4 regions of the Pseudomonas sp. SH10-3B genome follow, and region 2 is predicted to be linked to each of the others. Evidence: predicted binding sites of a transcription regulator. Region 2 holds the regulator's gene; each other region holds the start of a gene.
The links. The regulator FliA, encoded in region 2, starts transcription of late flagellar genes. The targets are predictions, from matches to a motif close to CTAAAGTTTNNNNNNNNNNNGCCGNTAA.

Region 1: J1G35_RS26220 (methyl-accepting chemotaxis protein) is a predicted target of FliA. The motif match lies at 2,479-2,506, and genes of this name have one in related genera.
Region 3: flgM (flagellar biosynthesis anti-sigma factor FlgM) is a predicted target of FliA. The motif match lies at 3,265-3,292, and genes of this name have one in related genera.
Region 4: J1G35_RS07925 (methyl-accepting chemotaxis protein) is a predicted target of FliA. The motif match lies at 2,228-2,255, and genes of this name have one in related genera.

What each region holds. Positions count from the first base shown of each region.
Region 1 is NZ_JAFLXD010000050.1:5,923-11,918, reverse strand. It holds gene J1G35_RS26225 (lactonase family protein) at 1-89, shown strand, start outside; gene J1G35_RS26220 (methyl-accepting chemotaxis protein) at 151-2,208, opposite strand; gene J1G35_RS26215 (tRNA (adenine(22)-N(1))-methyltransferase TrmK) at 2,547-3,242, opposite strand; gene J1G35_RS26210 (FadR/GntR family transcriptional regulator) at 3,257-3,967, opposite strand; gene J1G35_RS26205 (MFS transporter) at 4,392-5,753, shown strand; gene gudD (glucarate dehydratase) at 5,773-5,996, shown strand, end outside.
Region 2 is NZ_JAFLXD010000016.1:2,498-8,493, reverse strand. It holds gene flhF (flagellar biosynthesis protein FlhF) at 1-1,134, shown strand, start outside; gene fleN (flagellar synthesis regulator FleN) at 1,240-2,073, shown strand; gene fliA (RNA polymerase sigma factor FliA) at 2,070-2,810, shown strand; gene J1G35_RS14185 (chemotaxis response regulator CheY) at 2,981-3,355, shown strand; gene J1G35_RS14180 (protein phosphatase CheZ) at 3,374-4,162, shown strand; gene J1G35_RS14175 (chemotaxis protein CheA) at 4,174-5,996, shown strand, end outside.
Region 3 is NZ_JAFLXD010000037.1:44,711-50,706, forward strand. It holds gene flgB (flagellar basal body rod protein FlgB) at 1-216, opposite strand, end outside; gene cheR (protein-glutamate O-methyltransferase CheR) at 527-1,354, opposite strand; gene J1G35_RS23230 (chemotaxis protein CheV) at 1,399-2,331, opposite strand; gene flgA (flagellar basal body P-ring formation chaperone FlgA) at 2,424-3,188, shown strand; gene flgM (flagellar biosynthesis anti-sigma factor FlgM) at 3,329-3,652, shown strand; gene J1G35_RS23245 (flagellar protein FlgN) at 3,701-4,171, shown strand; gene J1G35_RS23250 (flagellar brake protein) at 4,268-5,017, shown strand; gene J1G35_RS23255 (MFS transporter) at 5,078-5,996, opposite strand, start outside.
Region 4 is NZ_JAFLXD010000007.1:76,856-82,851, reverse strand. It holds gene J1G35_RS07935 (pectate lyase) at 1-616, shown strand, start outside; gene J1G35_RS07930 (glycoside hydrolase family 68 protein) at 868-2,118, shown strand; gene J1G35_RS07925 (methyl-accepting chemotaxis protein) at 2,344-4,329, shown strand; gene J1G35_RS07920 (substrate-binding domain-containing protein) at 4,347-5,267, shown strand; gene J1G35_RS07915 (sugar ABC transporter permease) at 5,363-5,996, opposite strand, start outside.

The DNA.
Region 1 (5,996 bases), on a different contig from region 2:
GTGCCACCGGTGCGTTGAAGCGTGTCGGGGAAGCGGCGTCGGGCAAGGGTGCGCTGTGGATCGAGGTGCTGCATACCTCGACCAACTGACCTGAACATGTGGGAGGGGCTTGCCCCTCCCACAGGGTTGGATCTTCAGGGTCTACAGACCTCAGCTCAGGCGAAACCGTGCGGTGTTATCACTCAGCGCCTGGCTGCCCTTGCTCAAGGTGTCCGCCGCACGGTTTACCGCGCGTGCGCCGTCCAGCAGGCGCCCGGCGGCCTGGTCGACTTGTTGGATATTGCCGCTGACTTCATCCGCCGTCGCCGCCTGCTCTTCCACCGCCGTGGCGATTTGCGCCAGGGTGTCGGTGACGTTCTGCACCGCGCCGGCAATCTCGCCCAGGCGGGTGCCCAAGCCGGTGACGGACTCGGCATCGGTCAACGCCTGCTCGCACGCGGCGCCCATCAGCGTCACCGCCTGGCTCACCGTGGCGCGCAGGCTGTCGACGGTGCCGGCGATCTGCGCTGTCGACGCCTGGGTGCGTTGCGACAGGCTGCGCACTTCATCGGCGACCACCGCAAAGCCCCGGCCCTGCTCGCCTGCGCGGGCGGCTTCGATGGCTGCGTTGAGCGCCAGCAGGTTGGTCTGCTCGGCGATGCCGCGAATGGTGTCGACCACCGATTGAATCTGCTGGCCTTGCTGGCTGACCTGCTGCAAAGCGTCCGACGTGTCGGTCAGGCGCTGGTTGAGCTGCTGGATGCTGGCGGTGGTGCGCTGGCTGTCACGGCTGCTGTCTTCGGCGATGCGCCGGGTTTGCTGGGCGCTGCCCGAGGCTTGTTCGCAGCTGCGCGCGACGCCCATGGACGTGGCCGCCAATTGGGTGGCGGCGGCGGCGATCTGGCTGATCTGGTGCTGCTGGTCCTCGACTTCGCTGAGGGTGCTGCCCGATTGCGAATTAAGGGTGAGCACCGCCGAGCCGAGCTGCTGGGTCTCGTGGTTGACGCCGAGTAGGCTGGTGCGCAATTGCACCACGGCGACGTTCAGCGCGGTACTGATGGCCGCGAGTTCGTCGCGCCCTTCCACCGTCACCGCCACGCACAGGTTGCCGTCGCGCAGGGACTCGGCCAGCGTGGTAATGCCACTGGCGCTGCGCCGGATGGACGCTTGCAGGCACATGAACAGGTACAGCGCCGCCAACGCCAACAGGCTGAACGTCGCCGCCATCGGTATGAATTGCGTGTTCGCGTGTTCGTGGTAGTAGTCCAGGCGCGCATCCATCGACGTCAGCGACTGAACACGCAACGCGCCAAGCGAGGTGAGCATGGCGTCGATACTGCGCTCGAAACCGGCTGTATCCAGCTTGATGCTGCCGCCGAACACGCCGTCGTCGAGCACTTTGAGTTCGTTATCCAACAACTGCAGGCTGGTGTCGTATTGCGCTGTCCACGGTTCCATCCCGGCGTACTGCTTGGCCTTGAGCGAAGCCGCAGCCTTGACCAGTTGATCCCGCGCATCGCCGATGCGGCTGCGCAGGTCGCGCATCTGCAAACGGCTCTGCAAGGTGAACTGCCCCGAAGAAATCGAGGACTGCCCGACACTGGCCATGCGACCGATGCGCTCGATCAGGTCGGGCGTTTGCTGGGTGCCCATCTGCATGAGCATGTAGGTTTCCAACCAGGGGTCGAGGATCAGGCCGGCGTCGAGGGTGATTTGTTCGCGCAGGGCCTGCATCGCCGTCAGCGCGGCGGTGAAGCGGTCGTAGCCATCCGGCCACCACCCCACGGTGCGCAGGGACGCCGAGTCCATGCCCTTGACCGTGGCCTGCAACGCCTCGAAGCGAGCCATGACGTCAGCGCCGGCGTTCTGGGTTTTCAAAGCATCACCGAGAGCTTGCAGGCTTTGCAGGATCACCGGGAAATTGGCATCGACCTTATCCATCGCCGCCTTCGCCGCTGGCGTTGGGGCGTGCAGGATGTCCGCCGCCTTCCAGCGCGCCGCCAGGTTACGTTGGGCGGTCAACTGGCCGTCCAGCGCGTCCAGGGCCAACAGTTGGCGAAGGCCGGACTGCTCGGTGGAAATCACGCTTAATTTGTCGCGATAGTCCTGGCCGATCATCCACAGGCTTCCGGCCAGGGGCAGCATGAACAGGAAAAACAGAATCTGGAATTTACGCGCGAAGCCAAAACGTCCGAGCAGGCGGATACCGGGTGATAAAAGGCTGTGCATGTCCGACCACTCCCAAAAACAACCCACCCCGCGCACCGCAGGGCGAAGCCTTGAAATGAATGAAAGCAAAATGCCATGTCATTGATTGGAAAGGATCTAGCAAGATACGGGCCGCTGACGCCAAGCCCCGAAACAGGGCGCGCGGCGCACGAACGACCCCCATCGCATGCTCGAAAATGGGGCAAAAGCACTCAGTATCGACACAGGCGCTGTCACCGCCGGAGACGACTGCCCGAGGTGCGTTCCAAAACGCCCTCAATCACAGGCATCGTATCGGCCGCACACGGGGAGAACTTGAAGGGCAGGACGCGTGAGATATCACATTGGATGAAACTCCATCAGGCCAGTAACGCGGCAATCCATCGGGCCTGACGTGCAATGTCCTGCAGCTTCTCCTCCGGGACCGTCTGCCGGGCCTGCTCAAGACTGGCCAGGGTCTTGTGTTTCTGGCGCAGCATGCGCTGCCACTTGGCGAGGAACACGGGGCTACGGGCCTGCATCTGCAAGGGGCCGAAGTACAGCTGTTCGGCGCTGTAGCTCACCGGCGTGGCACGTTCGGCAACGATGATTTCGTAGTAGAAACGGTTTTCCCGCAGCAACTCTTCACTGACGATGCGGTAGCCGTTGTTCATCAACCATAGGCGCAACGGTTGCTCGCCGCCGTTCGGTTGCAGGATCAGGCGTTCGCAACCGTTGAGGCAGGCCTTGCCGCTGTCGAGGATGTCGCGGATCGTCTCGCCACCCATGCCGCAGACGCTGATCGCGGTGATCGCGTCTGCCGGCTGTATCGCCGCCAACCCATCGGCCAGGCGCACCGTGATGTGCTGCTCCAGACCGTTATCAACCACGGTGCGTTCAGCCGCCCGGAACGGCGTGGTCGCCACCTCACCCGCCACAGCCGCCGCGATCACGCCACGGCGCATCAAGGCTACCGGCAGGTAAGCGTGGTCCGAGCCGATATCGGCCAACCGTGCGCCCATCGGCACATGCGCTGCCACGCGTTCCAGGCGCATGGACAAGGTGTGTTCGTTCAACCTGCGTTCCCTTTTTATTCGCCGGAAAATCGATCCCGGCTGTTGGTCAGATGCAACACCATCGCCGCCCGCGCCGCGTCCGGGTCCTGGCGCTTGATCGCGTTGAAGATCGCCTCATGCTCCAGGTTCGCCAATTGCCCGAGCTTGGCAAAGTCCGCCCCGCCACGTTCGGCGCCTTTCACTTGGGTACGCGGAATCATCGCATTGCCCAGGTGCAGCATGATCTCGGTGAAGAAGGTATTGCCGGTGGCTTCGGCGATGAGTTGGTGGAAACGTTTGTCCTCTTCCACGCAGCTGTCGTTGTTGGCCAGCGAGGCCTGGTAGTCGTCCAGGGCTGCGCGCATGTGGGCAAGCTGCGCATCGGTCCTGCGCACGGCGGCCAGCGCCACGGCCTGCACCTCCAGGCCCAGGCGCAGTTCCAGCATGTTGCGCACGCTGGCGACGGTGTCCACATGCAGGCGCAAGCCTTGCTGGGCCTGTTGCTCCAACACAAAGGTGCCGATGCCGTGACGCGTCTCCACCAGCCCCGAGGCTTGCAACTTGGAGAGCGCCTCGCGCACCACGGTACGGCTCACCCCATGCTCACGCACGATGGTGGATTCGGACGGCAGTTTTTCACCCGGTTTCAACTGGCCGAGCAGGATGCGCTGGGTCAGGGCGTCGAGTACGCCTTGGGCCAGGTTGGTAGAACGTCTACGGACGGGAGGGCCGTTTTCAATGGGCATATTACGAATCCACGGGGCTGGGCAGGAGCGAGCTTAACATCCCGCCCCACGGCGTAACCCCACTGTAGGAGCGAGCTTGCTCGCGAAAAACCTGAGGGCGCTGCGTTTATCCAGGAGGTCTGCATTATCGTTGACGTTTTTCGCGAGCAAGCTCGCTCCTACAGGTTGGGGGACGAGTAAAAAATGCCCAGCTTGTATGACAACCAACATTTATCGACACCCACCCCACCCGTTCCAAAAGCCTTCTCAACCTTGTTTAAAACACAACCTAGCCCCGTAAAATAACCAAAAAAGCACTAAAACCTGGCCTTTATAAACACAAAAACTTCATCGTCAGATTGCGAACCCCAGAAAAGCACTTGTATGATGTCTATCAACAAGACACGCAAACCCGCATAAAAATAATCAGGGGGAGTTTTGAATTGTGAACAATTCAAGCCATGCATCTGCCGCACCAGACAGTGATTCGGTCCTCGCGCAAGCCGTGAGAAAAGTGAAGGGCCATGTGCTCCCACTGTTCGTGATCATGTTCATCCTCAACTACATCGACCGGGTCAATATCGGCTTTGTGCGTACGCACATGGAACATGACCTGGGCATCGGCGCTGCCGCCTATGGCTTCGGTGCCGGGCTGTTCTTCATCGGCTACGCCCTCTTTGAAGTGCCCTCCAACATGCTGCTGCAAAAGGTCGGCGCGCGTATCTGGCTGACCCGCATCATGTTCACCTGGGGCATCGTCGCCACGTTGATGGCGTTCATCCAGAACGAAACCCACTTCTACATCCTGCGCTTTCTGCTGGGCGTGGCCGAAGCCGGTTTCTTCCCTGGGGTGATCTACTACTTCACGCGCTGGCTGCCGGGGGTTGAGCGCGGTAAAGCCATCGCGATTTTCCTCAGTGGCTCGGCGGTGGCCTCGTTGATTTCCGGCCCGCTGTCAGGCGCACTGCTGCAGATCGAAGGGTTTGGCTTTCACGGCTGGCAATGGATGTTCGCCATCGAAGGCCTGGCCTCGGTGGTGATCGGTTTCTTCGTGTGGTTCTGGCTCGACTCCAAGCCCCACGACGCCAAATGGATGACCCGCGAAGAACAGGACGCATTGGTCAACGCCATCGACCAGGAACAGCGCGATCGTGAAGCCGTGGGCGGCATCAAACCCACCCTCGGCAAGCTGCTAAAGGACCGTCAGATCCTGCTGTTTTGCGCCCTGTACTTTTGCATCCAACTGACGATCTACGCGGCGACGTTCTGGCTGCCGAGCATCATCAAGAAGATGGGTGACCTCAGCGATGTGCAGGTCGGCTTCTTCAACTCGATCCCGTGGCTGATCTCGATCATCGCCATGTACGCCTTCGCGACGCTGTCGGGCAAATTCAAGTTCCAACAGGCGTGGGTGGCGGCAGCGCTGTTGATTGCGGCAGCGGGCATGTTCATGTCCACCACCGGCGGGCCGATCTTCGCGTTCGTGGCGATCTGCTTTGCGGCCATTGGGTTCAAGTCGGCGTCGTCGCTGTTCTGGCCGATCCCACAGGGCTACCTGGATGCGCGTATCGCCGCTGCCGTGATCGCCTTGATCAACTCCATCGGCAACCTGGGTGGCTTCGTTGCGCCGACCACTTTTGGCTTCCTGGAGCAGACCACCGGTTCGATCCAGGGTGGCCTCTACGGTTTGGCCGGCACGTCGGTGCTCGCCGCGATCCTGGTGTTCTTTGCCAAGACCGCCCCCTCTGCCGCGTTGACGTCGCCAAGCGTGACGCCAACGAGCGCCGCCCTCAGCAAACCTCTTTGAGCCTATACAGGAACTTGCCATGAATACGCCCGTCGTCACCCATTTCCAGGTCATCCCCGTCGCCGGCCACGACAGCATGCTGCTCAACCTGAGCGGCGCCCATGGGCCTTTTTTTACCCGCAACATCGTGATTCTCAAGGACAGCTCGGGCAACACCGGCGTCGGTGAAGTGCCCGGTGGCGAACGCATCCGCGAAACCCTGGAAGACGCCCGCAGCCTGGTGATCGGCCAACCCATCGGCCA
Region 2 (5,996 bases):
GACGAGCTGCGCAAGACTGCGTCGCGCATCGTCTCGGCCCAGGCTGAACTGAGCATGCGTGGCGACAGCGATGCCACCACCAATCGCCAGTTGTTCGCCGGCCTGCCGCTGACCGCCGCCGAGCCGCTGGTCGAACCAACCTTTATCGAACCGCCGCGTCCTGCTGCGCCAGCCCCGGCCGCCGCAGTCGACCAGCGCGTCTTCGACTCGATGCGCTTTGAACTCAACGGCCTGCGCGAACTGCTGGAAGTGCAACTCGGGTCGCTGGCCTGGACCCAGCTGCAAGGCAGCAAACCGCAACAGGCCAACCTGTGGCGCCGCCTGCAACGCATCGGCTTGTCCGGCCCGTTGTCCCGCGACCTGCTGGCGCTGACCACCGAAATCGAAGAGCCTCGCCAGGCCTGGCGCATGTTGCTGGCCCACCTGGCGCGGATGATCGCCACCCCGGAAATCGAACCCCTGGAAGAGGGCGGCGTGATTGCCATGGTCGGCCCTGCCGGCATGGGCAAGACCACCACCCTGGCCAAGCTGGCGGCGCGTTACGTGCTCAAGTACGGCGCGAATAACATCGCGCTGGTGAGCATGGACAGCTACCGCATCGGCGCCCAGGAACAGCTCAAGACCCTGGGCCGTATCCTCAATGTGCCGGTCACCCACGTCGACCCGGGCCAGTCCCTGGCCAACGCGCTCGATCCGTTGCTGCGCAAGCGTGTGGTGCTGATTGACACCGCCGGCCTGCAAGCCAGCGATCCGGCGTTGCGCATGCAGCTGGAAAGCCTGGCCGGGCGCGGCATCAAGTCAAAAAATTACCTGGTGCTTGCAACCACCAGCCAGAAACAGGTTCTTACCGCTGCGTACCATAGCTACAAGCGTTGCGGTCTGGCCGGTTGCATCCTGACCAAACTGGATGAAACCGCCAGCCTGGGCGAAGTGTTGAGCCTGGCTATCAGCCATGAACTACCGGTTGCTTACCTGACCGACGGGCCGCGGATCCCGGATGATTTGCATCTGCCGCGCCGTCATCAGTTGGTCAGCCGCGCCGTGAGCGTGCAAATGCAAGAAGAGCCTAGCGAGGAAGCGATGGCCGATATGTTCGCCGACCTTTACCACAACCCGGCAAAGCGGGTGGGTTGAGGCGCGATGAACACCGTGAAATGTACCTACATCGATGGTCTGCAAGCGATTCACGCGGCCAAGCCATGTAGCCTGCGTCTAAGCAAGACAAGGTAAAGAAATAAAATGGGCAGCATGCATCCCGTACAGGTGATCGCGGTGACCGGCGGCAAAGGTGGCGTCGGAAAAACTAACGTGTCAGTGAATTTGTCCCTGGCCCTGGCAGAGCTTGGCCGTCGCGTCATGCTGCTGGATGCTGACCTGGGGCTGGCGAACGTCGACGTTCTGCTGGGGCTGACGCCCAAACACACCCTTGCCGATGTGATCGAGGGGCGCTGTGAGCTGCGCGATGTGCTGCTCCAGGGCCCTGGCGGGATCCGCATCGTGCCGGCCGCCTCCGGCACCCAGAGCATGGTGCACCTGAGTCCGGCTCAGCATGCCGGCCTGATCCAGGCATTCAGTGATATCGGCGACAACCTCGACGTGCTGGTGATCGACACCGCCGCCGGGATCGGCGAGTCCGTGGTCAGCTTCGTGCGCGCGGCGCAGGAAGTCTTGCTGGTGGTCTGCGATGAACCCACCTCGATCACCGACGCCTACGCCCTGATCAAACTGCTTAACCGCGACTACGGCATGAACCGCTTCCGCGTCCTGGCCAACATGGCCCAGAGCCCGCAGGAAGGTCGCAACCTGTTCGCCAAGTTGACCAAGGTCACGGATCGCTTTCTCGATGTGGCCTTACAATACGTCGGCGCAGTTCCCTACGACGAGTGTGTGCGCAAGGCTGTGCAAAAGCAGCGTGCAGTCTACGAAGCGTTCCCTCGCTCCAAATGCGCATTGGCGTTCAAGGCTATTGCCCAGAAGGTCGATACCTGGCCGTTGCCTGCCAACCCTCGGGGGCATCTGGAGTTTTTCGTCGAGCGATTGGTGCATCAGACGAGTGCAGGACCGGTGCTATGACAGCGAACGGCTATAACGCGTACAAGAAGTCTGCCCGTGACAGTCAAGGCGAGTTGATCGAGCGCTATGCGCCGCTGGTCAAGCGGATCGCCTATCACCTGCTGGCACGCCTGCCCGCCAGTGTCCAGGTCGAAGACCTGATCCAGGCGGGCATGATCGGCCTGCTCGAAGTGTCGACCAAGTACGACGCAAGCAAGGGTGCAAGTTTCGAGACCTATGCGGGTATCCGTATCCGTGGCGCGATGCTGGACGAAGTGCGCAAGGGTGACTGGGCGCCACGCTCGGTGCACCGCAATACGCGCATGGTCAGTGACGCAATTCGGGCAATTGAAGCAAAAACCGGTCGCGACGCTAAAGATCACGAAGTTGCGGCCGAACTCCAATTGAGTCTCGACGATTATTACGGGATTTTGAACGATACCTTGGGCAGCCGCCTGTTCAGTTTCGACGACCTGTTGCAGGACGGCGAGCACGAAGGGCTGCACGAGGACGGCGCGAGCGCGCATATGGAGCCGTCGCGTGACCTGGAAGACGAACGTTTCCAGGGGGCGTTGGCGGACGCCATTGCCAACCTGCCGGAGCGCGAGCGGTTGGTGTTGGCGCTGTACTACGACGAAGAGCTGAACCTCAAGGAAATCGGTGAGGTCCTGGGGGTCAGCGAATCGCGTGTCAGCCAGTTGCACAGCCAGTGCGCGGCCCGCTTGCGGGGGCGTTTGGGAGAGTGGCGAGCGCGCTGACAGGCAGTGTGGGGAGCATTGCAAAGCGATACCGCGAAGGTGATTGGCCTTCGCGGGTTCGACCCGTGGTGCCCCCGGCAGTCCTTGTTGTGTAATGCCTGTTGATTGAAATGGCGCGTCCAGGTGCTGGGCGCGTTTAAGACTGCTTGGAGGTCGAATTGGACAAGAACATGAAAATCCTCATCGTTGATGACTTCTCAACGATGCGGCGGATCATAAAAAACCTGTTGCGTGACCTGGGGTTCACAAACACGGTCGAGGCGGATGATGGCCTGACGGCGATTCCGATCCTCAACAGCGGGAGCATCGACTTTCTGGTAACGGACTGGAACATGCCGGGCATGACCGGTATCGACTTGTTGCGCCACGTGCGTGCCGACGAAAAACTGCGCAGCCTTCCCGTGTTGATGGTGACCGCCGAGGCCAAGCGTGAACAGATCATCGAAGCCGCCCAAGCCGGGGTCAACGGTTACGTGGTCAAGCCATTCACTGCACAGGCCTTGAAAGAGAAGATCGAAAAGATCTTCGAACGCATCCACGGCTAATGCCATCGCGGGGGAGCTATGGAGCATAAAGAAACGTCACTGGGCGACTTTGAGTCGACCCTGAAAAAGCATGCTCACCAGTTGGTCGACAGCCTTGAAAAAGGCCATTTCGGCGACGCGGTGCAGTTGATCCATGAGCTCAACCAGACCCGTGACCGCGGCCTGTACCAGGAAGTGGGCAAGCTCACACGCGAGCTGCACAGTGCGATCGTCAATTTCCAGATTGATCCGCACATGCCCCAGGCCGAAGAGATTTCGCAGATCACCGATGCCACCGAACGCCTGTCCTATGTGGTCAGGCTGACCGAGGCGGCGGCCAACCGCACCATGGACCTGGTGGAAAACGCCACGCCCCTGGTTAACGGCATGGCCACTGAGGCCCACGCCCTGAGCAACGACTGGGGCCGCTTCATGCGCCGTGAAGTCGGTGCAGAAGAGTTTCGTGAGCTGGCCCGTCGAGTCGAAGGGTTCCTGTCACGCAGCGAGCAGGAAAACCGCACGGTTGCCAGCAACCTCAATGACATTCTGCTCGCCCAGGATTACCAGGACCTGACTGGTCAGGTGATCAAGCGTGTGACCCAGTTGGTCACCGAAGTGGAAAGCAACCTGCTCAAATTGGTGCTCATGGCCGGCCAGGTCGACCGTTTTGCCGGCATCGAACATGACCGCGAAGCGATCCTCTCTGAAAAAGATCCACAAAAACATCTCGCCAAGGGTGAAGGTCCGCAGATTCATGCCGATAAACGTGAAGACGTTGTGTCAGGTCAGGATGACGTAGATGACCTGTTATCCAGTTTAGGCTTCTAAGGAGCACCCACATGAGCTTCGGCGCCGATGAAGAGATCCTTCAGGATTTCCTTGTAGAGGCCGGCGAAATTTTAGAGCAACTGTCCGAACAACTGGTCGAGCTGGAAAGCCGCCCGGATGATGCGAACCTGCTCAATGCAATTTTTCGCGGTTTTCATACTGTAAAAGGGGGCGCCGGCTTCCTCCAGCTCCATGAGCTGGTGGAGTGCTGCCACATCGCCGAGAACGTGTTCGACATCCTGCGCAAGGGTGAGCGTCACGTTGATTCGGAGTTGATGGACGTGATTCTCGAAGCACTGGATGCGGTCAACGGCATGTTCAGCGAAGTTCGCGAGCGTGCCCCGATCACCGCAGCCACGCCGGAACTGCTGGCCGCCCTGGCGCGCTATGCAGAGCCGGCCGACACCACGGCAGCGCCGGTGGTCGAAGCCGCACCGGAACCGGTGGCGGAGCCTGAAGCAGATGTGACGGACAGTGAGTTCGAACAACTGCTCAACTCCCTCAGTGCCGTCAAGGCCGAGGCCGAAGCTCCGGCCGCCGTTGCCCCGGCTGTCGCGCCGAGCAGCGAAGACATTACCGACGCTGAGTTCGAGTCTTTGCTCGACCAGTTGCACGGCAAAGGTCAGTTCGCGGCCGACGCCGTGGCGCCTGCCGGTGCTGTCCCAGCTGCGGTGGATGCGCCTGTCGCGCCTGCCAGCACCGACATCACTGACGACGAATTCGAAGCCTTGCTCGACCAGTTGCATGGCAAGGGCACCTTTGCGGCCGACGCCTTGCCGGAAGTCGCCGCTACGGCCGCAGCACCCGCTGCCACTGCCAAGCCTGCGGACGATGGGTTGATCTCCGATCACGAATTCGAAGCGCTGCTGGACGACTTGCACGGCAAAGGCAAGTTCACCGAAGTCGCCCCGGCTGCTGCCGTGGCCACGGCGGCACCGGTTGCGGCCAAACCCGCTGCCAAAGCTGCCGCGCCGGCCGCCAAGCCTTCGCCTGCGCCCGCTGCTGCCCCGGCTCCGGCACGTGCCGCTGCGGCACCGGTCGCGGAAAAACCGGCCAGTGAAGCCGAAACCACCGTACGGGTCGATACCGCGCGGCTGGACGACATCATGAACATGGTCGGCGAGCTGGTATTGGTGCGTAACCGCCTGGTGCGCCTGGGCTTGAGCAGTGGCGATGAAGCCATGCAAAAGGCCGTGTCGAACCTCGACGTGGTCACCGCCGACCTGCAAACCGCGGTGATGAAAACGCGGATGCAGCCGATCAAGAAAGTCTTCGGCCGCTTCCCGCGCCTGGTTCGCGACCTCGCGCGCCAATTGAAGAAAGAGATCAACCTGGAACTGGTGGGTGAAGAAACCGACCTCGACAAAAACCTTGTCGAGGCCCTGGCCGACCCGCTGGTCCACTTGGTGCGCAACGCTGTCGACCACGGTGTCGAAACCCCGGAAGAACGTGAAGCCTCTGGCAAGTCCCGTGGCGGCAAGGTAATCCTGGCGGCGGAACAGGAAGGCGACCACATCCTGCTGTCGATTACCGATGACGGCAAGGGCATGGACCCGACGATTCTGCGCAATATTGCAGTCAAGCGTGGCGTGATGGACAAGGACGCCGCCGACCGCCTGACCGACACCGAGTGCTACAACCTGATCTTCGCCCCTGGCTTCTCGACCAAGACCGAGATTTCCGACGTGTCGGGCCGTGGCGTGGGCATGGACGTGGTGAAGACCAAGATCAGCCAGCTCAACGGCTCGATCAATATCTACTCGACCAAGGGCCAGGGCTCCAAGATCGTCATCAAGGTGCCGTTGACCCTGGCGATCATGCCGACCCTGATGGT
Region 3 (5,996 bases), on a different contig from region 2:
TTCGATATGACGGCTGTTGGTCATGTTCAAGGCGAAGGTGCCGTTCTTGGTCTTGTCCTGCTGTGCGGCGAGCACGGCGGAGAAGTCCAAGTCCCGAGCCTTGTAGTTCGGGGTGTCGGCGTTGGCAATGTTGTTGGCCAGGACTTCGGCACGCTGGGCGCGGAAGCCCAGGGCTTGTTCGTGGATACCGAGCGCTTTATCGAAGCTGATGCTCATGGCGGAAACCTTTAGGCTGACCTGCTGTTCGTTAACAGGGTTATAGCAAGGCGCATGCCAATATCTGATAACCCCGTAAATCAAGGGGTTGCGAGAAGCTTGCCGGCGACAATGCCAGAAAAGCGGCAACGGGTTTCCGCGTGGCGCCAGTAAAGCGGCAATGGGCAGTTGCCGCTTTCTACACCTTTGCCGCAGAAAAAAAGTGGGAGGGGGCTTACTCCCGATGGCGGTGAATCAGTGATAGATACATCAACTGAACCACCGCTATCGGGGTAAGCCCCCTCCCACTTTTTTGACCGCGTACGCTTTATTACTTGGCCTGGTAGATGATTCCCGGGCTGCACTGCACCATCTGGAAATGATCCGGCAGGCCATTGAGTGCCTCGGATGCACCGAGGAACAGGTAACCGCCACGCTTGAGGGTGCCGTGGATGCGCAACAGGATGTCCTTCTTCACCTCGGCCGAGAAGTAGATCAGCACGTTGCGGCAGAACACCATGTCGAACTTGCCCAGGCTGGCGTAGCTGTCGAGCAGGTTGAACGAACGAAACTCCACGCGACTCTTGATCGGCGCCTTGACCGCCCAACGCCCTGCCCCTTTCGGGTCGAAGTAACGCTGCAGGCGTTCCTGGGACAGGCCACGACCCAGGGCCAGGCTGTCGTACTCGCCGGTCTTGCAGTTGGTGAGCATGGTGCCGGACAGGTCAGTGGCGACAATCTGCGCACCGGCCTTCAACTGGCCCATGTTGGTCCGCTCGAACTCATCGATGGCCATGGAAATCGAGTACGGTTCCTGCCCCGAGGAGCAGGCGGCCGACCAGATACGCAGGCGCTGACCCGGGCTGGCCTTGATGGCCTCCGGCAGCACTTTGCTCTTGAGCACTTCAAAGGGGTAAGTATCGCGAAACCACAGGGTTTCGTTGGTGGTCATGGCATCGACCACCATTTCCTTGAGGCCACTGCGTGGCTGCCCCTGGATCCGTTGAACCAACTCGCCCAGGGACTTGATGCCCTGCTGCTCCATCAGTTTGTTAAGACGGCTGGATACCAGGTATTGCTTGTTCTCACCGAGCAATATGCCACAGGCTTTTTCCAGGAAGACCCGGAACTGTTCAAAATCCAAATTACCCGTAGACACTGATACCGCCTCTAAAATCGTATGACCGCCAGGGGGAAAGCCCCCTAGCTGTGATCTGCTGCCTTGATCCGGTCGACTACCCGGGATGCCAGGTCATCAGGGCGGAATTTGGCCAGGAAGTCATCGGCACCGACCTTCTTGACCATCGCCTGATTGAATACGCCCGACAACGAAGTATGCAGGATGATATGCAGTTTTTGCATGCGTGGATCGCTGCGTATCTCAGCCGTGAGGGTGTAACCGTCCATTTCCGGCATCTCGATGTCAGAGATCATCATCAAGAATTCTTCTTCCGGCTTCTTGCCTTCATCCACCAGCTTGCGCAGGTAATCCAGGGCCTGGCGACCATCATTGAGCGCCACCACCTCGACACCGACGGTTTGCAGGCAGCGGGTCACCTGCTTGCGCGCCACCGAGGAGTCATCCACCGTGAGCACGCGCAGCGACACGGCTTTGTGCGCCGTTTCGGCATCGACCACACCCACGGAAATCGATTCCGAGGTGGGTGCGACTTCGGCGAGGATCTTCTCCACGTCGATGATTTCCACCAACTGGTTATCGACCCGCGTCACCGCCGTGAGGTAGTGATCGCGGCCGGTGCCCTTGGGCGGCGGATGGATCTCTTCCCAGTTCATGTTGACGATGCGCTCCACCGAGCGCACCAGGAAACCCTGGGTCTTGGTGTTGTACTCGGTGATGATCACGAACGGGTTCTCGCGGTCCTGCAGGCCAGCCGAACCGGTGGCCAGGGCCAGGTCAAGGATCGGGATAGTCGCGCCACGAATATTCGCCACGCCGCACACGACCGGGCTGGACTTGGGCATGATCGTCAGCTTGGGGCATTGCAGCACTTCCCGCACCTTGAACACGTTGATGCCATACAGCTGTTTGCCATCCAGGCGAAAAAGCAACAACTCCAGGCGATTCTGCCCTACCAGCTGTGTGCGCTGGTTTACTGAATCCATTACTCCTGCCATGCCATGACTCCTACGCTAAAACCTTTGGCTATACCTACAAGGGCGGCGCGCACCCAACACTAAACGGCACGAGCTTTGCTAATTTGATGGCTATGGATATTAAAACGACAGTTTCCCGACGCCTTGGCCTCACACCGTATCGCAGAACACTCTGCGTAACGTTGGCGCTGCTTGCTTTCAGCCTGGGCACCACGGCCCGTGCAGATAACGTCACCTTGCCTGATCTACTTATCGGCGTCACTCAAGGCTTTCTTGAGTTCACTGTAGAAGATTATCTGGCGACCACCCAGACGCCGGGACGTTATGAAATCCAAGTCAGCCAATTAGACCCGCGCCTGCGCATGCCAATGTGCGACAAGGAATTGACAGCCTCCCTGGAAAGTCCGGCCCAACCCATCGGGCGTGTGACCGTCAAGGTACGCTGCGAAGGCGCCTCGCCCTGGACCGTGTTCGTGCCGGCCCAGGTCAAATTGTTCCGTGATGTGGTGGTGGTTACCCGCCCGCTGAAACGCACCGGGATTATCGGCTTTGAGGATGTGGCACTGCGCGAACGCGACATCAGCATGATCAACCAGGGCTACCTGACCTCCCTCGACCAGGCCATCGGGCAAAAGCTGACCCGACCAGTGGTCACCGACCAGGTGATTACACTGGTACACCTGGAGCAGGCGGAGGTCATTCGCAAGGGTGATCAGGTGGTGATTTCCGCCAGCAGCGGCGGGTTGCAGGTGAAAATGCCGGGCGAAGCGCTGTCCAACGGCGGCATGAGCGAACAGATTCGGGTCAAGAACCTCAACTCCAACCGCGTGATCAAAGCGCGGGTGACGGCCCCCGGGCAAGTCGAGGTAGCTTTATAGATCACTGGTACAGGACGCTGGGTTTTCCTACACTGTGCACGAGATGTCCCGTGCGGAGATTTATTGTCATTTGCGCCTAAAGTTTGTCCGGGTATGGCCGAAAACATGGCAAGCGTCCAAATACCCAGAGGTTTTTTATCATGGTCATCGATTTCAGCCGTTTAAATAACACCCCGACTACGTCAGGCACTACGCGCACCACCAGCACCAAGGACAGCGTAGAAGCCAAGGCGCCGGCGCTGCCCGTCAAGGCAGAGCAGGCCAGTGCCAGCCAAAGCGGGGAATCCGTACACCTGAGCAATGAGGCTCAACAGTTGCAGAAGGTCACTGACTCGCTGCGCGATCAACCGGTAGTCAATAAAGCCCGCGTGGCCGAATTGAAGCAGGCGATCGCCGATGGCAGCTATAAAGTCGACAGCAACCGTGTAGCCAGCAAGCTGCTTAACTTCGAAGCCGAGCGCTAGGCAAAGGCCTGCGCAGGGCTTTTGGACGCTTAAAACCCAAGGCCAGCCATGCATCACGACGAACATTTGCTTCAACTGATCATTGATGATCTAGCGCCGACGCAACAGCTGCTCGAGCTGCTTAAAGAAGAATCCCTGGCTCTCTATGGCCGGGATATGCCGCTGCTGGAAGAAATTCTGGCGCGCAAACAGTCGTTGATTGTCCTGCTGGAACAGCACGGCAAAAAACGCAGCCAGATCCTCATCAGCCTTGGCCTGCCGTCAGACCACGACGGCCTGGCGCAGTTGGCCAGCCACTCCTCGGTCGGCGATCAATTGCTGGCCCAGAGTAAAGAACTCAATCAATTGCTCGCCCAGTGCCAGGAAGCCAACCTGCTTAACGGTCAGTCGATCCAGCTTCAGCAAGCTACGACCGCCAACCAGTTGCGTATACTCCACGGCGGAGAGCCACCGGCACTTTATAACGCCCAGGGCTCCACCTCGCGCCTGGTCAAGCCAAGTACCCGCAGCCAAGCCTGACACCGGTTTACCGCGTGCCCTATCCAAGGCGCGCCACATGCTGGCAAAATGCCGGTTCTTGCGTGTAGTCGTATTTTGTCTGGAGATGGAAGAACCGTGTTCAACGCCCTTAATGCGGAAGATGCCCCGCAGCCCCCCAAGGTCCTCACCACGCCTCTGGAAATCGCCGGCACCTTGCGGATGCTGCAAGACAGCCATGATCCGCTGATCATCACCTTCCACGAACGCAGCCAACGCTTCCAGAGTTATCTGGTCGACGTCAACCGCGAAGGCAACACGCTGGCGCTGGACGAAATGATCCCCCGCGATGGCGAGCGCCACCTCGAAAGCGGCGAACCCTTTCGCATCGAAGGTTTTCATGATGGCGTACGCGTCGCCTGGGAAAGCAAAGGCACCCTGAGCATCAGCGAAAAAGACGGCCACCGTATCTACACCGGCAGCCTGCCGGACGAGGTGGTCTACCATCAGCGCCGCAACGCCTTCCGCGCCGCACTGAAGCTGGCGCAACTGGTGAACATCGAACTCGGTGGCGAAAAACTCAAGGCGCCGGTCAACGGCAAATTGCTGGATATTTCCGCCACCGGCTGCAAATTGCGCTTTGAAGGTGATATTTCCGAGCGCCTGCAACTGGGCCAGGTCTACGACCGATTTATCGCCGCACTGCCGTTTGGCAGCATGACCACCTCGGTCGAGCTGCGTTACCTGCACTTCGAAGACAAGATCAACACCACCTTCGCCGGTGTGCGCTTTCACAACATGAGTGGCCTGGTACAGCGCCAGGTCGAGCGTTTTGTGTACCAGTTGCAGCGTGAAGCGCGACGCTTCGACAAGGACGACGATTTTTAATCCTTAAAGATCGCGATAAAAAAACGGGCAGATCCTTTGGGGATCTGCCCGTTTTTGCATTCAGGGGCGCGCCCTGCTCAATTCATGAGGATGCTCGTCCGGCCCCAAGGGCTCGGGTGGCCCTTCGAAGGCTGGCTCATCCACGGGCGGCACAGGATCGACCTGCGGCTCCGGATCGGGGGCATTTTGCATCTGCTCCTGCACCACCTGCTCATCGACACGCGGGTCCAGCGCGGCCACCAGCGGCGAACTCGACATACTGTCGGGCATTGCCACGTGATGCAGAGGGGCGTCTTCCACCTGATGCAGGTTGGTCACTGCCTTAGGCCGGATGCGCCACACCAGGATCAGCGCGCACAGGCTGAAAAATGCGTACAGCATCTGGCTGCCGAACAGCTTCATCACCACACCCGCCAGCAACGGCCCGATGCTGGCGCCGACACCATAGGTCACCAACAGCATGGCCGTCAGCGATACCCGGCGATCGCCCTCCACATGGTCGTTGGAAAACGCCACCGCCAATGGATACAGGCAAAACTGTACGAGAGAACACAAGAAGCCTGCCACAAACAGCATTTCCAGCGGCACTTGGGTCATGATCGCCAACGGCAGCGCAGCTACCGCCAGGCACAAGGCGAAGCAGCGGATCAGCAACGCGCGATCATAGCGATCCGATAACCAACCCAACGGCCACTGCACCAGCAGCCCGGCAAAAATGCAGCTACCCATGAACAGACCTACCTGTTCGGTGGTCAGCCCTTGCTGTGAAGCATAAAGCGGCGCCAGACCGTAGAACGAACCGACGATCAACCCCGCCCCCAACACCGTGCTCAGCGACTGCGGCACGCGCTTGATAAAGAAGCGCGGCTCCATCGGCGCAGGATGCAAGGCCGCCGGGTGAATGCGCCGAGTCATGGCCACCGGCACCAGGCACAGGGCGAAGCACAGTGCTACCAGCATCAGCAGCTCAAGACCAAGC
Region 4 (5,996 bases), on a different contig from region 2:
GGCCAATGACGATATTCAGGTGTACCTGAACTACGGCAGCAAGTATTGGATTGACCATTGCTCGTTTGTCGGGCACAGCTGGTCCACCACTGACGGCAGTGAAGATAAACTGCTGTATATCGGTGAAAAAGCCGATTATGCCACCATCAGCAACTGCTTCTTTGGCAGCCACAAGTACGGGCTGATCTTCGGTCACCCGGCGGATGATAATAAGGCAGAGTTCAACGGTTATCCGCGCCTGACGTTGTGCCATAACCGCTTCGACAACATGGAAGTACGTGCGCCCGGCTTGATGCGTTACGGTTATTTCCATGTGTACAACAACTACATCAATAACTTCCACCTCGGTTTTACCCTCGCGCAGAACGCCAATATCCTCTCTGAAAGCAACTATTTTGGCGAAGGCAGCCAAAACAAAGGCATGTTGGATGATAAAGGCACCGGGACGTTCACTGATACAAACAGTGTGCCGCCGATCACCAACCAAAAGTCGCCCAAAGCACAATGGACGGCCAGTTCCAACTACGCCTATACCTTGAAGACGGCGGCGCAAGCCAAGGACTTCACACAGAAGAATGCCGGTGCCCAGGCTGCGGCGCTGGTATTCGGTAGTTGAGTAGCTAGCTTTCTACTGAGCTGTCATTTATTGCAAGTGCCACTGTATTTATATCAAGGATATAAATACAGTGATGGCCTTTGTAATATAAATAATTCTTCATGTTGCGATAAGCAAGTGCCCATGTTAAACCTTGGTGCGCACTTGCAGAGCCAACTATCTCTTGCTCTTTCAGTCAGTATTAAGTTGCTGGCTGCCAGGTGCTATTTAATCTTCGCTTGTCACTTAAGCGTTAGCAAAAGGACATCATCATGAAACATGCGAATCACACACCCACTCGCTGGACACGGGCCGATGCGCTGAAAGTTAATGAGAATGACCCGACGACGACACAGCCGTTAGTGAGTCCTGACTTTCCTGTCATGAGTGACACGGTCTTTATTTGGGACACCATGCCATTGCGTGAACTGGATGGCACGGTGGTATCGGTGAATGGCTGGTCAGTGATCTTCACCCTGACCGCCGACCGTCGCCCCCATGATCCACAATTCATCAATGCCGATGGCCGTTACGACATCAAGCGCGATTGGGAAGACCGCCATGGTCATGCGCGGATCTGCTACTGGTATTCGCGTACCGGCAAGGACTGGATCTTCGGCGGCCGTGTCATGGCCGAAGGGGTTTCGCCGACCACCCGTGAATGGGCGGGCACGCCGATCCTGTTGAATAACAACGGTGACATCGACCTGTACTACACCTGCGTCACGCCGGGTGCCACGATTGCCAAAGTCAGGGGCCAGGTTGTCACGTCAGACACCGGTGTCACCCTCCAGGGCTTTGATCAGGTCAAGTCGTTGTTCGACGCCGACGGCACCTATTATCAAACCGAAGCCCAGAATGCGACCTGGAACTTTCGCGATCCCAGCCCCTTTATCGATCCCGTCGATGGCAAGTTGTACATGGTGTTCGAAGGCAATGTGGCCGGCGAGCGCGGGACTCACGAAGTGGGCCCGAATGAAATAGGCCTGGTGCCGCCAGGTCATGAAGATGTCGGCGGTGCGCGTTATCAGGTGGGCTGTATCGGCATCGCGGTGGCCAAAGACCTCAACGGTGACGAGTGGGAGATTTTGCCGCCGCTGGTGACTGCCGTCGGGGTGAATGACCAGACCGAACGGCCGCACTATGTGTTCCAGGACAACAAGTACTACCTGTTCACCATCAGCCACAAGTTCACCTATGCCGATGGCGTGACGGGGCCGGATGGCGTCTATGGGTTTGTCAGCGATCACCTGTTCGGCCCCTATACGCTGATGAATGCGTCGGGGCTGGTACTGGGCAACCCGCCTTCGCAGCCGTTCCAGACGTACTCTCACTGCGTGATGCCCAACGGCCTGGTGACGTCGTTTATCGACAGCGTGCCCACCACCGGCGATGACTACCGCATCGGCGGCACCGAGGCGCCGACGGTCAGGATCGTGTTGAAGGGCGCTCGTTCGTTTGTGCAGGAGGCTTATGACTACGGCTACATTCCGGCGATGCGGGATGTGGTGTTGAGCCAGTAAACCCAGTGCAAAACCCAGCCTGATTCATCAGGTGTAAACCGATCCAAATGTGGGAGGAGGCACGCCCCCTCCCACTTTTTTTTGACCGCATTTCAGCCTGTCTTCAACGCTCAAGTCCCCGCCCACCTGGCCGATACAGGCACTAGCACCACGAGTGATCCCGAACGCGTAGGTGCACGCCTGGTCGTCGCTCAGGTCAACGAATAAAAATCAAATGGGGTGGCCATGACCATATTGCAGCGTGTGATCGGCGGGTTTGCGGTGTTGGTGCTGTTACTGCTAGTCATGGCGGGGATCAGTTATCAGAACACGCAGTCCATCAGCAGTCGCTTGAACATTATCACCGGCGAGTCGGCACCCTTGAGCCGGGCCGCCAGTGAGCTCTACGTGCACATCCTGCGCGCCAACCAAGCGTTGCTGGCCATTCAGATCAGCACCGACCCCAAGCAGATCGAGGACGGCAAGCGACCGTTCACCGAGAGCATCGCCCAGTTCAATCAATTGCTCGACAGCACCGTTGCCTATACGGGCGAGCATGAGGCGCTGCGGGCGAACCTGGCGCAGCAGCGCCAACAGGTAGCGGCCTACGCGGAACAGGCGCAGGCGTTGATGGCGTCCCACTCGCAACATGTGCAGCAGTTGGCGCTGACGCGCAAACTGCAAGGCTACAGCAGTGCGCAGGCGATGCAGCTGACCAGCTATTTGCGCGATTACATCGCGCATGCGCGCAGTGTCGGCGAGCCGCAACAGGTGGCCGCAGCGGAAAAGCTGCTGTTGGAAGTCAACAAATCCTACGATGGCTTCGCGGCTCATACCGTCACGCCCGCCATCGATAAATTACAGCGTGTGCTCAATCTGCAGGACGAAGTGATCAGCACCCGGGCCCAGGCCCTGGCGGCGATTGACCCCCGGGTCGGGCGGATTGCCGGCGTCATGGTCAATCGCCTGCTGACTGACCTGACCGCCCCTGACGGCCTGTTCCAGGCTTATCAGGTGGAGGCAAAACTGGCCGCGCAGGTGCAGCAGCAACGCAGTGCGGTTGACGCGGCGCTGAATGCCACCTTGGACAAGATTGGCGAGTTCGGCAGCCAGTCCCTGGAGGTCGCCAACCAGGCCAGTCAGTCGGCCAATGCCACCATCGGCACCAGCCGCAGCTTGCTGTTGATCGCGTGTGTGCTGGCGGTGCTGGCGGCGGTATTGATTGGTACGTGGGTCGCCTTCAGCCTGCGACGTCCGCTGGCGGCGTTTCGCGAAGTCCTCAAGACGCTCACGGCGGGGGACATGCGGGTCAGTTTCGATGTCAGCCGTAAAGATGAGTTCGGTGAGTTGGGCGGCTACCTGAACGAACTGACCAAGGCCCTGCAGAAAACCTTCCGTGAATTGATCAGCTCTGCCGATGCGCTGGCCGTGACGGCGGGCAGCAACGCCTTGAACAGCGAGCAGACTACCCGTGTGGTGGATGAGCAGAAGGACCGGTTGCAATCGGCAGCCTCGGCCATGACGCAGATGGAAAGCACGGTCGAAGAGGTGGCTCGGCGTGCGCAGGACACCCGCCAGGCCGTGGACGACACCAGCGAACTCACGCACAAGGTGCAGGCGCGCGTGGCCGAGACCATCGTCAACATCCGCCAGCAGGCCGACCAGGTGAACAAGGCCACGCAGGTGACCGATGAGTTGCAGAAGTACGGGCAGAATATCGAGGGCATTGTTGTCGCCATTCGCACCATTGCCGAACAGACCAACCTGCTTGCCCTGAATGCGGCGATCGAAGCGGCTCGTGCCGGCGAGCAGGGGCGCGGTTTTGCGGTGGTGGCCGATGAAGTGCGCTCCCTGGCCAGCCGTACCCAGACCTCGACCAGCGAAATCCAGGACATGATCGGGCTCATGCAGGAAAAGATTCACTCGGTGGTGCACGTGATGAACGAAAGCCAGGCGCAGTCCACCCAGTGCGTGTCCCTGGCCTCGGGCGCGGGTGACTTGCTGCTGTCGATGAGCGACTCGGTCGACAGTATCCGCGACATGAATATCCAGATCGCCGCCGCCACCGAGGAGCAGAGCGCCACGGTGCAGGAAACCAGTCGGATGGTTATCCAGATCAACGATTCGGCCCAGCAGACGGCACATGGCGCCGAGCAGTCCGCCATCAGCAGCCACGAGCTGTCGGACATGGCCAAGGTGCAGCGCGAGCTGCTCCATCATTTCAGCGTTTGAGCCGCGGGAGTCAGAACATGAAAGCATGGTTAATCCTCGCCTTGGGGGCGACGCTGTTCATTCTGGGCCCAGCCCAGGCCGCCACGCCCTTGCTGGGTGTGGGCATGGCAAAGTACGACGATAACTTCCAGACCCTGCTGCGCAATGGGGTGCAGCAACAGGCCACCGTCATGAACGCCGACATCTTTATGGAGAACGGGCAGGACAGCGTCGATTTGCAGATGCGCCAATTCCGCAACCTGGTCAATTCCAAGGTGGATGCGATCATCGTCGCAATGGTCGACGGCAAAAGTGCGGCGCAGATGATGCAACTGGCCTCGGACGCCAAAATCCCGCTGGTCTTCGTCAACCGCAATCCGAACCCGCCAAAGTGGCCGGCGCAGACCGCGTTTGTCGGCTCCAACGAGCTGGAGTCGGGTACTTTGCAGATGGAAGAGCTGGCGCGCCGCGCCGGTTACAAGGGCAACGTGGTGATTCTGGTGGGCGACCCCGCCAACGCGTCCTCCTTGATGCGCACCGAGGACGTGGAGAAAGTCGTCGCCAAATACCCCGATATGAAAGTCGTACAGAAAAAAGTCGGTAATTGGGAGCGTAGCCAGGCCGCCACGATTGTCATTGACTGGGTCAAACAGGGCGTCGATTTTTCGATCATCGCGGCCAATAACGATGAAATGGCGATCGGCGCGATCATGGGGCTGGAAAAGGCCGGCAAGCAGGCCAAGGACTACTGGGTTGGCGGCATCGACGGCACCCCGGACGGCTTGAAATTGATGGCTGAGGGCAAGATGGCGGTCAGCGTGTTCCAGGATGCCGCCGGCCAGGCCGGCGGCGCAGTGGACACCGCGCTACGTCTGGTACGCGGCGAGGTGCTGGAGTCGACGGTGGTCTGGGTGCCGTTCAAGTTGATCACGCCTGAGAATCGCCAGGCGTTTGAATAGGACTGACCACCTCGCTCCAACCTTGGAATGCAGTCAAATGTGGGAGGGGGCAAGCCCCCTCCCACAGGGTTATGGGGTGTTAGTGAGAACGGGCGTCAGCGCCGCCCCGTGCGCGTACTCACATCCACCCACACCGCCAATACCAGGATGCTGCCCTTCACAATCATCTGCCAGTAACTGTCCACATCCAGCATCGACATGCCGTTATCCAGGCTGGTAATCACCAGCGCCCCCAGCAATGCGCCATACACCGTGCCCGAGCCGCCGCGCATCGACGTACCACCAATAAAGCACGCAGCGATGGCATCCAACTCGCCCATGTTGCCCGCTGACGGTGAGCCGGCAGCCAAGCGCGCGGTGTTGACCAGGCCGGCGAGGGCGCACATCACGCCCATGATGCCGAAGATCCACAGTTTCACCGCCTGCACGTTGATGCCAGACAGGCGCGTGGCTTCCATATTGCTGCCCACCGCGTACACGCGGCGGCCGAACACGGTCTGGCTGGTGACGTAGCTGAACACGCCGAGCAGCACCAGCAACAGCAGCACCGGTACGGGGATGCCGTCGTAGCTGTTGAGGGTGGTGACAAACCCGGCGAGCACCGCACCAATCACCCCCACGCGCAGCACATCGCGCATCAGGGCGTGCGGCGCCAAGCCATGCAGCGCGCGGTTGCGCCGTTGTTTCCAGGTCAAAAACAGGGTCAGGACAAACAGCAAGACCCCAAGG